3 regions of the Thioalkalivibrio sp. ALD1 genome follow, and region 3 is predicted to be linked to each of the others. Evidence: riboswitches for the same ligand, from Rfam matches in the RefSeq annotation. Region 3 holds a riboswitch; each other region holds the start of a gene.
The links. Region 3 has a riboswitch for cobalamin ahead of F623_RS0109285 (porin). Riboswitches for the same ligand answer to the same signal wherever they lie in the genome.

Region 1: it holds a riboswitch for cobalamin, as region 3 does, so the genes downstream of both, bluB (5,6-dimethylbenzimidazole synthase) here and F623_RS0109285 (porin) in region 3, are expected to answer to the same signal.
Region 2: it holds a riboswitch for cobalamin, as region 3 does, so the genes downstream of both, F623_RS0105665 (TonB-dependent siderophore receptor) here and F623_RS0109285 (porin) in region 3, are expected to answer to the same signal.

Annotation. Positions count from the first base shown of each region.
Region 1 covers NZ_KB906242.1:186,074-190,478, reverse strand. Annotated here, with positions in the region: gene cobD (threonine-phosphate decarboxylase CobD) at 1-308, opposite strand, end outside; gene cbiB (adenosylcobinamide-phosphate synthase CbiB) at 325-1,227, opposite strand; gene bluB (5,6-dimethylbenzimidazole synthase) at 1,224-1,943, opposite strand; cobalamin riboswitch at 2,038-2,240, opposite strand; gene F623_RS0105515 (cobalamin-binding protein) at 2,387-3,289, shown strand; gene F623_RS0105510 (iron ABC transporter permease) at 3,296-4,267, shown strand; gene F623_RS0105505 (ABC transporter ATP-binding protein) at 4,267-4,405, shown strand, end outside.
Region 2 covers NZ_KB906242.1:218,335-222,739, reverse strand. Annotated here, with positions in the region: gene F623_RS0105680 (LemA family protein) at 1-394, opposite strand, end outside; gene F623_RS0105675 (HPP family protein) at 584-1,501, shown strand; tRNA gene F623_RS0105670 (tRNA-Arg) at 1,565-1,641, shown strand; cobalamin riboswitch at 1,823-2,060, shown strand; gene F623_RS0105665 (TonB-dependent siderophore receptor) at 2,247-4,376, shown strand; gene F623_RS0105660 (PepSY domain-containing protein) at 4,376-4,405, shown strand, end outside.
Region 3 covers NZ_KB906244.1:112,609-117,013, reverse strand. Annotated here, with positions in the region: gene F623_RS0109295 (cytochrome-c peroxidase) at 1-971, opposite strand, end outside; cobalamin riboswitch at 1,231-1,465, shown strand; partial or broken gene F623_RS0109285 (porin) at 1,593-2,707, shown strand; gene F623_RS0109280 (cytochrome c) at 2,727-3,290, shown strand; gene cobM (precorrin-4 C(11)-methyltransferase) at 3,351-4,115, opposite strand; gene F623_RS0109270 (cobalamin biosynthesis protein) at 4,115-4,405, opposite strand, start outside.

The DNA.
Region 1 (4,405 bases), on a different contig from region 3:
TTGTAGCTCGGCTCCAGTACCCCGACCCGCGCACGCCCCGCGCGCAGCCTTGGCAGCGCCTGGATCGCCGCTTGGGAACCGGCGACCGGCAGCAGCGATTCAGCGCTGTAGTACGCACGGGCCGCCGCCTCCAGCCCGTCCTCGTCCTCCGGCAGGCGTTGCCAGACCTCGGCGGGGACTGGCCCTACTGGATAACCCTGCGGGTTGATGCCCGTGGACAGGTCCAGCCACTGCGCCACGGGGATTCCGTAATGCACGGCCGCCGCACGCACACCGCCCCCGTGGACCTGCTCCAGCGGCCCGTTCACGGATTCGGTTGTGGCGTTAGACGAATACAAGAATCAGCACTCCTGTTGCGATGGCCACCAGCCAGATCGCCAGCGCGCGATCGACCAGCTGCAGTGCGCCGTCGATCGTGCTCGGGCCCGGGGCGGCGCCGGCACCGAGAACCGGCCGGTCCTCGGTACCCCCGGCATAGCGTGCCGGGCCACCCAGCGTCACCCCCAGCGCCCCCGCCCCGGCGGCCATCACCGGCCCCGCGTTCGGGCTCTTCCAGCGCGTGCCCTGATCGCGCCAGCAGCGCAGCGCCGTACGTGTCTGCCCGGCCAGCGCATAGGCCAGGCTGGTCAGGCGTGCCGGAACCCAGTTCAGGATATCGTCCAGCCGCGCCGCGACCCGCCCGAAGCGTGCATGGCGCGGTGTGCGGTAGCCCCACATCGCATCCAGCGTGTTCACCAGCCGGTAGACCACGACACCCGCCGCACCCGCGACCAGGAACCAGAATACCGTCGCGAACACCGCATCGTTGCCGTTCTCCAGCACCGACTCCGCCGTGGCCGCACGAACACCCGACGCGTCCAGCTCGGAGGTATCGCGGCTGACCAGCATGCCGACCGCCAGTCGGGCGCCAGGAAGGTCCCCGGCCTGAAGGGCATCAGCCACGCGACGGGCATGCTGCTCCAGCCCGCGCCCACCGAGCGCCAGCCACAGCACGGCCAGCTCCACCAGCCAGCCGCCCGGGAGGCGGCTCAGCCACCAGGCCGCGAGCCCGAAGGGCAAGACCAGTACCAGTACCCAGAAGCCGCCGCGCCAGACCGAATCCGCGTGGCCGCGCCGCTCCGCCCCGGCCGCCAGCATCCCGAAGCCAGCCAGTGGATGGCCGCGCCGAGGGTCCCCCAGCAGCCGATCCAGCACCAGCGCGGCGACCAGCAGGGCGAAGGTGGTCATGCGCGGCGTCGAGCCGTGCGCGGCGCATCCGCACTTGAGTCCCGTTGTTCCCAGCGATTCTCGAACACCAGTTCGTCCAGCGACCGCCGTTGATCCCAGCCCTCGGTTTCCAGCATCGGCCGCTCATAGAACGCATCCACATGACCCAGACACAGGATCGCGATCGGCCAGGCCCCTTCCGGCATTCCCAGCTCCCCGGCCAGCCAGTCCGGGTCGAACAGGGAGACCCAGCCCATGCCCAGCCCCTCGGCCCGGGCCGCCAGCCACAGGTTCTGGATCGCACAGGCGGCGGAGCACAGGTCCATCTCCGGGATCGTGCGCCGGCCCAGCACGTAGCGTTCACGCCCGTCGGTCAGGGCGACCACCAGCAGCTCGCCGGCATCGCGGATGCCTTCGAGCTTCAGCCGGTGCACCTCGGCGGCGCGCTCGCCGCAGGCCTCGGCCGTACGCGCCTGCTCCGCCGCTACATGGCCGTGCAGCGCATCGCGCAGCCGCGCGTCTGTCACCCGCAGAAAGCGCCAGGGCTGCATGTACCCCACGCTGGGCGCCTGGTGCGCGGCCTCCAGTAGCCGCCGCAGCGTATCGACGTCCACCGGGTCGGGGCGAAAATGGCGCATGTCCCGGCGCTCGCCGATCACGCGATAGACTGCCGCACGTTCGGCCGAGGCGAACGCGTTCGGATTCTCTTCTGCCTGGTTGGGAACTGGGGCCGTCATGAGGTTCCGTCGAGACGACGGCACGGCGAAACACCGAAGGAGCAGGTGCCTGAGATGGCGCCTGCGCCCCCGACCGTTGCCCGCCGCACGGTCGCAGGATGAATCACAGCCAGGCCGGTCTCCGGGCTCGCGAGCGTCGGGCGATGCCGATCGGCAGACGCCTTCCCAGGCACAGGCCCCAGTGGCCAGTCTGCCGAGCATTGGGTCGCTCGCTTACCGTTGCGGGGGCAGCGCCGGACTTGCACCGGCTTCCCGTTTCACCTGCGCACTGCAGGCACCTGACTAAAGCGAACAATGATACGCGGTCAGGCCACCCGCGGCCAATTTGGGCACCAAACCATCTTGCCCTTGCTGCTATGATGAGACGCTTTCGCTGACCGCAGGCCGCTCCAAAAGCTCCATATTTTTAACGTTATGTTCTTTCGACAACCAACGGATATTAAATGACTTTCAAAGTCTTCCACCGCCACCTGACCTTCCTCGTAGCCACGCTCCTGTGCACGGCGCCGGCACTGGCCGAACCGATCACAGTGACCGACGATGACGATCGGGAGGTCACACTCGACCGACCCGCCGAACGCATCGTCAGCCTGGCCCCGCACATCACGGAAGTCCTGTTCGCCGTCGGTGCCGGAGACAAGCTGGTAGGCGTCACCCAGCACAGCGATTTCCCGCCGGAGGCGGAGATGATCCCGCGGGTCGGCGGCTACAGCCGCATCGACCTGGAACGCGTGGTTGAAATGGACCCGGACCTGGTGGTGGCCTGGCGCAGTGGCAATTCCAGCTCGCAGATCGAGCGCCTGCGCGACCTGGGGATGAACGTCTATGTCTCGGAACCACGCAGCTTCGAGGGCGTCGCCTCCAGCATGCGGCGTATGGCCCAGCTCGCCGGTACCGAGGAACGCGGCGAAGCGGCGATACAGGCCTTTCTCGACGAGATCGAAACGCTGCGGCTCGACTATGCCGACCGCGACCCGGTCCCGCTGTTCTACCAGGTGTGGGAACAGCCCCTGATGACGGTCAACGACGATCACCTGATCGGCGAGGCCATCCGCCTGTGCGGGGGCAAGAATGTGTTCGGCCACCTGGATCGTCTGGTGCCGCGCATGGACCGCGAGGCCGTGATCGAGGCCGACCCGGAGGTGATCATCGGCGGGGGCATGGGCGAAGACCGGCCGGACTGGGTGATTGCCTGGGAACAATGGGAGGACATGACCGCGGTGCAGCGCGACAACCTGTTCTTCATCCCGCCGTCGCTGCTCCAGCGTCACACCCCGCGGATTGCCGAAGGGACCCGCCTGATGTGCGAGGAACTCGAACGCGCCCGCCAGCGCCGGGCGGACTGACCCTTCGTGACCCGCTCCTTCCTCCTCGCCACGGGGGTCCTGCTCCCGGCGTCGCTGCTCGCGATCCTGATCGCACTGGCCTATGGCAGTGTCGCCATTCCTGCCGGGGACCTGATCGCCGTGATTCAGGGCGAAGGGAGTCGCCTGCACAGCACCCTGGTGCTGGAACTGCGCCTGCCACGCGCCCTGGCCGCGTTCGCCGCCGGCGGGCTGCTGGGCGTCGCTGGCGCCCTGATGCAGGTGTTGCTGCGCAACCCGCTTGCCGACCCCTATGTGCTGGGTCTGTCCGGGGGTGCTTCCGTCGGTGCGCTGCTGGCCATGCTCGCTGGCCTGTCGATGTTCTCGGTCTCGGTCGCCGCCTTCACCGGTGCCTTGCTGTCCACGGTGATCGTATTCGGCCTCGCGCACGGCACCGGCAGCTGGACCCCAACACGGTTGCTGCTGACCGGCGTGGTCGTGGCGGCCGGCTGGGGGGCGGTGATCAGCTTCCTGCTCGCCGTGAGCCCGACCGCGGAGCTGCCCGGGATGCTCTACTGGCTAATGGGCGATGTCTCCCACGCCCGCAACCCCTACCCCGCCTGGGGTGTGCTGGTGCTGGTCGTGCTGCTGGCCCTGCCCCTGGGGCGGACGCTGAACGTCCTGGCGCGCGGCCCGATGCAGGCGGCGGCGCTGGGCGTGGCCGTACGGCCAGTGGAGTGGACGATCTACGTCGCGGCGGCACTGATCACGGCCACCGCGGTCATGCAGGTCGGCGCGGTCGGCTTTGTCGGGCTGATCGTGCCGCACATGCTCCGGCTGGTCTTCGGCAACGACCAGCGCGTGATCCTGCCCGCCTCGGCACTCGGGGGCGGCATTCTGCTGACGCTGGCCGACACCCTCGCCCGCACGATGATCGCCCCGGAGCAGTTGCCCGTCGGCGTGATCACCGCGATGCTGGGCGTCCCCGTGTTCCTGTTCTTGCTGTACCGGAGCCGCTGATGCCTCCGCACACTGCCGATCCCCAACGTCACGGCGATCCCCACGCGTCCAGCACCGAGAGCGTGCACGAGGCGCCGGGGCCTGACACCCTGCTGGCCACCCACGATCTGGTTATCGACATCCCGGAACGCGCCAGCG
Region 2 (4,405 bases), on a different contig from region 3:
CCTCGGAGAGCTGCATCATGTTCTCGTTCGCCTTCAGGTCCGGGTAGTTCTCGGACAGGGCGAACAGCCGCCCCAACGCGCCGGACAGGCCCTGCTCGGCCCCGGAAAGCTGGCGCACGGCCTCGGTGTTCGTGGGGTCCCCGCCCACCTGCTTCAGGCGGTCCATCGCCTGATTGCGCGCCTGGATCACCGCCTCCAGCGTGTCGCGTTCATGGCTCATGTAGCGTTCCGCGACCTTCACCAGGTTGGGAATCAGGTCGTAGCGCCGCGTCAGCTGGACGTCGATCTGGGCAAACGCGTTCTTGTAGCGGTTGCGCGCTGTCACCAGCCGGTTGTACGTCCAGACCGCCCAGACCACGAGCAGCACCACAATCGCGATCAGCACCCATTCCATGCCGGCTTCTCCCTTGACAGGCAAACTGCTGAGTTTACGCACGATCAGCCCTGTCGGCGAACATCCCTACCGGCAAGGGCACGCGGAAGCAGGGAGCCAAATCCCTGACATTCGAACGTCCGCTTGACCGAAACGCCACACACAAAAAAAGCTACACGCAAAATTCAGCTTACAAGGCCCACCCTAGACATGCGCATCGGACGCGACCTCTTTCTCGGCGACTTTCTCGACACCACCAACCACAAGGACAAGCTGATCGCTCTGGTGGGCGCGGTGATCGGGCTGTACCTTTCACTGGAAGTCGCGGCTTCCGTTACCGAGAGCGGGATCAATGGCCTCATCCTGGCCTCTCTGGGGGCGACCGCGGTCCTGCTCTTCGCCGCACCTCGGGCCGCGCTTTCGCAACCCTGGAATGTGCTCGGTGGCCACGCGATTGCTGCCATGGTCGGGGTCGCCGTTCGACACGCGGTGGATCACCCGCTAGTGGCGGCCGCGCTCGCGGTCGGTCTCACTGTCTATGCGATGTACTACCTGCGCTGCCTGCACCCTCCCGGGGGTGCAACGGCGTTGTATGCCGTGATCGGCGGCGCCTCGGTCGAAGAACTGGGCCTACTGTTCATCCTGCACCCGGTCCTCTCCAGTGTGGCCGTCATGTTGCTGGTCGCGGTCGCGATCAACTACCCGTTTCCCTGGCGCCGCTATCCGGCCGCCCTGGCGCGACTGAGCGAGCCCTCGCCTACAGACCCATCCGGCGCACTGGAGCGCTCGGGCATGAGCCAGGCCGATCTGGAGCACGCGATGCGCGATCTCAATCTGTACCTCGACCTGACCGAAGACGACCTTGCGCGTCTGTATCTCCTGGCGCGGCGTCATCACGAGCACCCGGATGCCATCGAGCTCGACGACATTCAGTCCGGGCAGTGCTACAGCAATGGTGCGCAGGACGGCGCCTGGAGTGTACGCAAGGTCCTCGCACGGGACGATGGTCAGGTCACGTATCGCGTGATCAGCGGCGCAGGCGTACCCGAGGAAGGCCACTGCCCCGTCGCGGACTTTGTCGCCTGGGCACACCACCGCGTGGATGCACGCGAATGGCCGTCGCAGTAGCCACTTCGAGGCCCCGCCCCTTTGGCGCGAATCCTGCCGCGCGCTTATACTCGCGACGCGATTGTCTCCGTAGCTCAGCTGGATAGAGCAGCCCCCTCCTAAGGGGCAGGTCGCAGGTTCGAATCCTGCCGGGGACACCATTTTCTTGACCTTCCCCCCAACGTCGCATCTCGATCCCCCACTGCGTCGAGTCTTTTTTGTCATTCGACAAAACCCGATCGCAATGCCTGACGTCACGGCAAAATTACATGAACACAGCTCGCTCATTGTGTTTGGGGCTGCTCACGCCATTCTTTGAACCCGACACTGTATTGCACTAACATCCAAGCCTCGCTCTCGGGTGCCCCTTGGCCATTCAGGTCAAGGTGTTAAACGGGAACCCGGTGAGGTGGTTGTGTTTACAGCAAGCGCCAAACCCGGGACTGCCCCCGCAACGGTGAGCGTGTAGAGACAGGCCAATTAGTGCCACTGCGGTCCCAGCCCGTGGGAAGGCGGCCTGCCTGGGTGAACCTGCGCCCGCACGCGAGTCCGGATACCGGCCCGACGAGTAAGGCCTCGCCACACCTGTGGCTCGGCCGGCCGTCTGGTGGTGCGTGGGGCACAACCGACGAGGAACAGATGGACTCGGTCCAGGCCTTGTCACGTCCGCACGGTTCCGATTTATCGAGAACCCTGTGCTGTTTTGCGCTTCCTCGTATTGCTCCCGCTCAACTGGTCAATGAACCCGTGAAGGAGCACATGCAACATGAGCACGACGCATCTCGGCACTATCAAGCCGTGTCACCGCCTGAAATACATCACTTTCGCGATGACGGTGGGACTAGCTGGCGCCCCGCAGATGGCTCCCGCTGACGAAACTCGTTTGTCGACTGTGTTGGTCGAGGCGGCCCGATACAGTAGCGAACTGAACCTGGATGATTCTGCACCCACGGCAAGCCGTCTGGGTATCACGCTCGACGAACTCCCGGCCAGTGCAACGATCATAGACGCGGAAGAGCAACTTGCTCGTGGCGTCCGCAACACTCGAGAGGCTGTAGAAGCTGCAGGAGGTTTCTCTGGAGGAAACCCACCAGGTGCGCCGGCCTCATTCTCGAGCCGGGGATTCACCGGAAACGACATCACCATTCTGTACGACGGAGTGCGCGTCGCCGAACCAAGCATGTTCGCCCGCCCTGGTAGCAACTGGATGTACGACCGCGTCGAGGTCCTGCGCGGGCCGGCATCGGTCCTCCATGGTGAGGGGGCAATTGCCGGAGCCATAAACTACGTGCCGCGCCGGCCGGATCCGGACCGGACCTCCGGGGATCTGCTGCTGGGTGCCGGCTCGTTTGGCGAGAATCGGATTGGCGCTGGCATCGGTGGCCCGACCGATATCGACGGTCTCTCGTATCGTATCGATGGCAGCATCCTGACTCGCGATGGCGAGACCGACCGCACAGGGGAGCACTACGAGAACCTGAGTGCATCCCTGCGGTATGACGCGTCCGACCGACTGCAATTCACGCTTTCCGGTGAATGGATGCGCGATGACATTGAGGCTAATTTTGGTTTGCCTGTCATCGATGGCGGTATCGACGATCGAACAATCGGCAACAACTACAACGTCTCCGACGCCGAGATGGACATGGAAGGCTACTGGGTCCGCTTCGATACCGACTTTGCCGCTACCGACCGGCTTACTTTCCGCAATCAAGTCTACGTCCACGAGGCTAAACGCAACTGGAAGAACATCGAGGCCTATAGCTACGACCCCGAGAACGACGCCATTGAACGTTCAGTTCCGATCCAGATTGCTCATGATCAGGCCCTTGTGGGAAACCGCTTGGAAGCGATTCATGAACACACCCTCTTCGGTCTTCCTCACCGCGTCAGCGTAGGCGCCGAGGTGAGTCGAAATCGCTTCGAACACCACAACAACTCGCCCTACGCTGGACAGGACCGTGTAGACGTACACAATCCCGATCCGGGGCTGTATTTTTCGGACTCCCCGTTCGAACCTGGCATCCGTACGGTCAACCAGCGCTACGCAATCTTCGGCGAAAACCGGCTTGTGTTGGGCGGCGGCGTCAGCGTGATTGGGGGGCTGCGCCATGAACTGATCCGGCTGGATGGCGAGAACCTTCGCGAGAGCGAACGTACAGTTGAACATTACCGCCCGACCACCGGGCGTGTGGGGATTGTCTGGGACTTGCCAGCGGGTTTTACGGCATACGGCCAGTATGCAACCGGCGCCAAGCCCGTCGGCAGCACCGTGACCTTTTCCCCGGGGGCCGAAGGTAACCGCCTGGAGCGATCACGCTCTGTCGAAGCCGGACTTCGACAGAGGACCTGGGACGATCGTCTGGAGTGGAGCCTGGCTTTCTACGACATCGCCAAGCGCAATCTCACTACCGAAGTCGCTGGAAATCCGGACGAGCAACGCCAGATCGGGCGTCAAGAATCGCGAGGCGCAGAGCTAACGCTCGCCATCCGTCCGTCGCGGCACTGGCGTTTACAAGCTGACGGGACCGTGCTAAACGCCGAGTTTGCCGACTATCGAGCAGGTGGAGAAAGCTTCGACGGCAACACACCGCCCAACGTGCCGGAACGCCTGGCAAACCTGCGTGCAGAATGGTTCGCAACTGACCGCCTTACTCTGGAGACCAATGCCCGTTATGTCGGTCCGCGAACAGGTGATGACGCGAACACCATCGAAATACCCTCCTACACACTATTAGGAGCTGCTGCCACATGGCATTTTCGAGAGTTTGACCTGACTCTAAGAGGTCGCAATCTAACCAATGAGCAACATGTAACGTGGAGTTCTTTTGGTGGCTCTCAATGGATTCTCGGCGAATCTCGCAGTCTTGAGTTAACCCTTAGCATGCAGTTCTGATGTTCGCCCGGCGCAGTATCTACCTGGCG
Region 3 (4,405 bases):
GCTGGGATCTCGAAGCGCGGCATCTCGCCGGTCAGCGCATGCATGAAGGCCTCGATGTCCGCGACCTCGTCATCGCTGAACTCCATGCCCAGCATCTCCTGCCCCATGATGCGGATCGCCTCGTCCAGCGTCGCGGTCTCGCCGTTGTTCATGTAGGGGTAGGTCAGCGCCACATTGCGCAGCGTCGGGGTCTTGAACGCGAACTTGTCGGCCTCATCGCCCGTGACCAGATAGCGGCCCTTGTCCTCCGAGCCCGGTACCTGGATACGATGGAAACCGCTGTCGGTCAGCGCCGGCCCGCTGTGGCAGGCCACGCAGCCGTTATCGGCGAACAGCTTCATCCCGCGCATCTGCTGATCACTCATCGCGCCCTCGTCCCCGGCCAGCCAGCGATCCAGCGGCGAGTTCGGGGTGTTCAGCGTGCGCTGGAAGGTCGCCAGGGCCTTGGCCACGTGGTCGGTATTGATCACGTTGTCGCCGTCATAGTCAGGATAGGCAGCCTCGAACTTCTCCTGGTACTCGTTGAACTCCTCCAGGCGCGCGATCGCCTCCTCCAGCGGCATCGCCATCTCGATCGCGTCCTGGATCGGACCCAGGGCCTGGCCTTCCAGATCGTCCTCGCGGCCATCCCAGAACTGCGCGGTGAAGAAGCCGGAGTTCAGCACGGTCGGGGTGTTGCGTTCGCCGACCTGGCCGTCATGGCCGACCGCGCGCGGGATGCGGTCCGCCCAGCCCAGCGCCGGGTTGTGGCAGGTCGCGCAGGAGATCACGCCGGAGCTGGAGATCCGCGGTTCGAAGAACAGCATCTTGCCCAGCTCGATCTTCTCCTTGGTCATCGAGTTGTCCGCCGGGATCGGCGGCAGCGCCGGCAGCGGCTCGAACACGTCGCGGTATTCGGAATAGTCGGTATCGGCCACGGCCGGTGCCGCCGCCCCGAATGCGACGGCCGCGCAGGCCGCCAGCGCCGTCATGCGGAATCCGGAAAGCGTTTTCATACAGGTCTCCCTTGAGCAATGGACATCTGAGAAGCGGGCATCGGTGCGAACCGATATAGACTCGGTCCAAACCACCTGAAACCCACCCTACAGACGTGGGAACCTGGTCGCGATCAAAATCCGGCTCGGGGATGATCTGGATCAATTATCAGCCTCCAGGGGAAGCCGAGTTTGCGCCCAAAACACCGTTTCCCGGGATGCCCGGGCAACCTTGACCCCCTCAAACCGTTCAATTACGGTTCGCCTCTCTCCAGGTGCCCCGGCGTTCAGTCGCCGGGGATAATCGGGAAGCCGGTGCGCGAATCGACATTCGCAAGGCCGGCACTGCCCCCGCAACGGTAGGCGGAGACGGGCGGATCCAATGCCACTGCGGTGCATCCCCGGGATGCCCGCGGGAAGGCGATCCGCCCTGGATGCATCGCGCATCCACTCCGCGAGTCCGGAGACCGGCCTGGAGGACACCCGACGCCGCGGTGGGCGGCCGAGCGGGCCAGACCGGCGTGCTCGCATCGCCCGGCCTCCCCTGCTCCCTGTCCAGCTTCCGGCGTCGTTTCATCCACGGCGTGCGGGGTAGCGCGCCTAGGGAGCACCACAACAATGAAAAATGCCCAACTTCAGCCGGTGCGGCATGCCGTCCCGGCGCTGTCCATGCTGTGCCTGATAACATCGGCAAGCGTCGGCGCCGCGCAGGCCAGTTTCGAGTTCGGCGACGCGGATGACGGGCTTCAAGTCACCCTGGATCCCTGATCCAGGGCCGCTACAGCTATAACCGCGACCCGGACGGTTCCAGCAGCGAATTCGACGTCCGCCGTGCCTGGCTAGACACCTCGGGAACTCTGGTTCACCCCGATCTGAGCTTCCGCCTGCAGCCGGACTTCAGCAGCGGCGAGCTGTCCATGCGCGACATCTGGTTGCAGTACGCACTGGGTGAACACCTGGGCCTGCGGGCTGGCCAGTTTACGGTCCCCTTTGGCCTGTCGCGGGATATCGGCGGACCCAACCGCCTGTTCACCGAACTGAGCATCGCCGGCAACCAGTTCGAGGTTCCGGCCGGCCGCGACACCGGTATCGCCCTGCTGGGCGGCGCCGGCGACGACAGCGCATGGGCCATCGGCGTGTTTGACGGTCGCGGGCGTCTGGATCAGCGCGACGATCGCCCCTCCACATCCGGCCATCTGTTCAGCGCACGCGGCGCATGGGCCCCGGTCGGCATGGTCCCGCGTGACAACACCACGGTGGGCCAAGCCGTGGAGCGCACCGTCGCCCTGGGAGTGGGCGTACAGGCCGCCAACCGTAACCATCTGCGCGACTGGAGCCGCGGTGTGGAAGACACCGTGGACAACCAGCGCGCCGACTGGGTGACCACCACGGCCGATGCCGTAATCAAATTTGGTCATACCTCGCTCTCACTGGCCGCTTTCCGGCGCGACGTCTCGCCAGACCAGACCGCGAGCTACCACGACCTGGGTGCGGAGCTGGAGCTGGCGCAATCACTGCCAATGGAGGGACTGGAGTTCGCCGCGCGCCACGCCGTATTGCGCCACGACGCGGGCGACGACCTTGGCACTGACGAGCGCTGGCAGCGCGAATGGGGCGCCGGCCTGAACTGGTACCACCGAGGTCAGCGGCAGAAGACCCAGCTTATGTGGTTCGACCGCGACGCCGACACCTCGGACTGGGAGTTGCACCTGCAGCACCAGTTCCGCTTCTGAACGAACAGGGAGAATCGCCATGAAACGGACGCAATCCACCCATCAAGCTCTGACCACCGCCCTCACCGCCGTGCTGGTACTGGCTGCCGCGGCAGGCCCGGCCACCGCCGAGGTCAGCGTCGCGATGCCGGGCCCCTGGGGCGACGACTTTGCGGAGACCCTGGACGATCCGGCCGGAGTCGATGCCAGCGAGGCCTTCCAGCGCTTTCGTCAGCAGAGCATGCAGGGCAATTCGGCCGTCTACCGGAGCATCGAGCAGATCTTGCGCTATGACGCTCCATTCGCAGGGCAACTGCCCGACCTTGCCCGCGAACTGGCGCGCAGGGGCGACGACATCGAAACCTGGTTCGCAAAGGAGACACCGGCTCGTGAAGGCGAGCCGGGGGCGCTCCCCAAGGCCTGGGAGGACCCGGAGTTCTCCGCATACAAGGCGGCATTCCGCGAGGCCACGGCCGAGCTGCAACGAAAAGTCGACGCGGCCGACGACTTGGAGGACGAGAGCTTCCAGGTGCGCGCAACCGAGGTCCTGAACGGCGTGCGCCACCAGTGCCTCGCCTGCCACGACAACTACCGCCGTCGCTGAATCACTCTGACACCCGGGGCCGCCGCTTGGCGGCCCCTTTCCCGATCAGCCGCCCGACACTCAGTCGCCATCCATGCCACGGTAGCGGCGCACATGCGCCGGGTCGTACAGCGCACTGTCGCGGAAATCGCCCGGATCCAGAGCCGGGCCCACCAGGATCAGCGCCGAGCGCCGCATGGTCAGGGCCTGCGCCCGTTCCGCGATATTCCCCAGCGTACCGCGCACCACGGTCTCGTCCGGCCAGCTGGCGCGAAACACGATCGCCACCGGGCAGTCGCAGCCATAGTGCGGCCGCAGGTCCTCGACCACGGTCTCGATATTGTGCAGCGATAGGTGGATCGCGAGGGTCGCCCCAGTGGCGGCAAAGCTCGCCAGCCGTTCGCGCTCCGGCATGGAGGACGCCCGTCCCGGCGTACGCGTCAGCACCACCGACTGCACCACCTCCGGCACCGTCAGTTCCCGCCCCAGAGTCGCGGCGGCAGCGGAGAACGCCGGCACGCCGGGCGTGATGCTGTAGTCGATCCCGGCCGCCTCCAGCCGGCGGATCTGCTCCCCCAGCGCGCTGTAAACCGACAAATCGCCGGAGTGCAACCGCGCCACGTCCTGACCCGCCGCGTGGGCCCGTTCGATTTCCTCCATGATCGCGTCCAGCGTCAGCGGCGCGGTGTTGACCACGCGCGCCCCCTCCGGGGCATGTTCCAGCACCGCCTCCGGCACCAGCGAACCGGCATAAAGGCATACCGGGCAGGCCGCGATACGATCGCGCCCGCGCAAGGTCAGCAGATCGGCCGCACCGGGCCCCGCTCCGACAAAATGAACCGTCATCAAAACTCCTCGAAATTCCCGTCTGTCCCGTTCACCGTCCGCACGGCCACCGCGCAGCTCGCCCGTGCCGAGAGCCGCCGCGGCAGCAGCAGGCGCGCCCCGTCGCCGGCCACCGCCAGCGCCGCCGCCTCCGCCACCGAACCGACCCCGGCGGCGGCACGCGAGCGCGAGGAGTCCGTGGACAGGGCAGCGTCGTGCTCGGCCAGCGCGGCCGCCGACCCGAACACCGGCTCCAGCTCCAGGTCGCGCGCGGCCGTCAACAGCACCGGGCTGTCGCCCTTGTGCGCCGG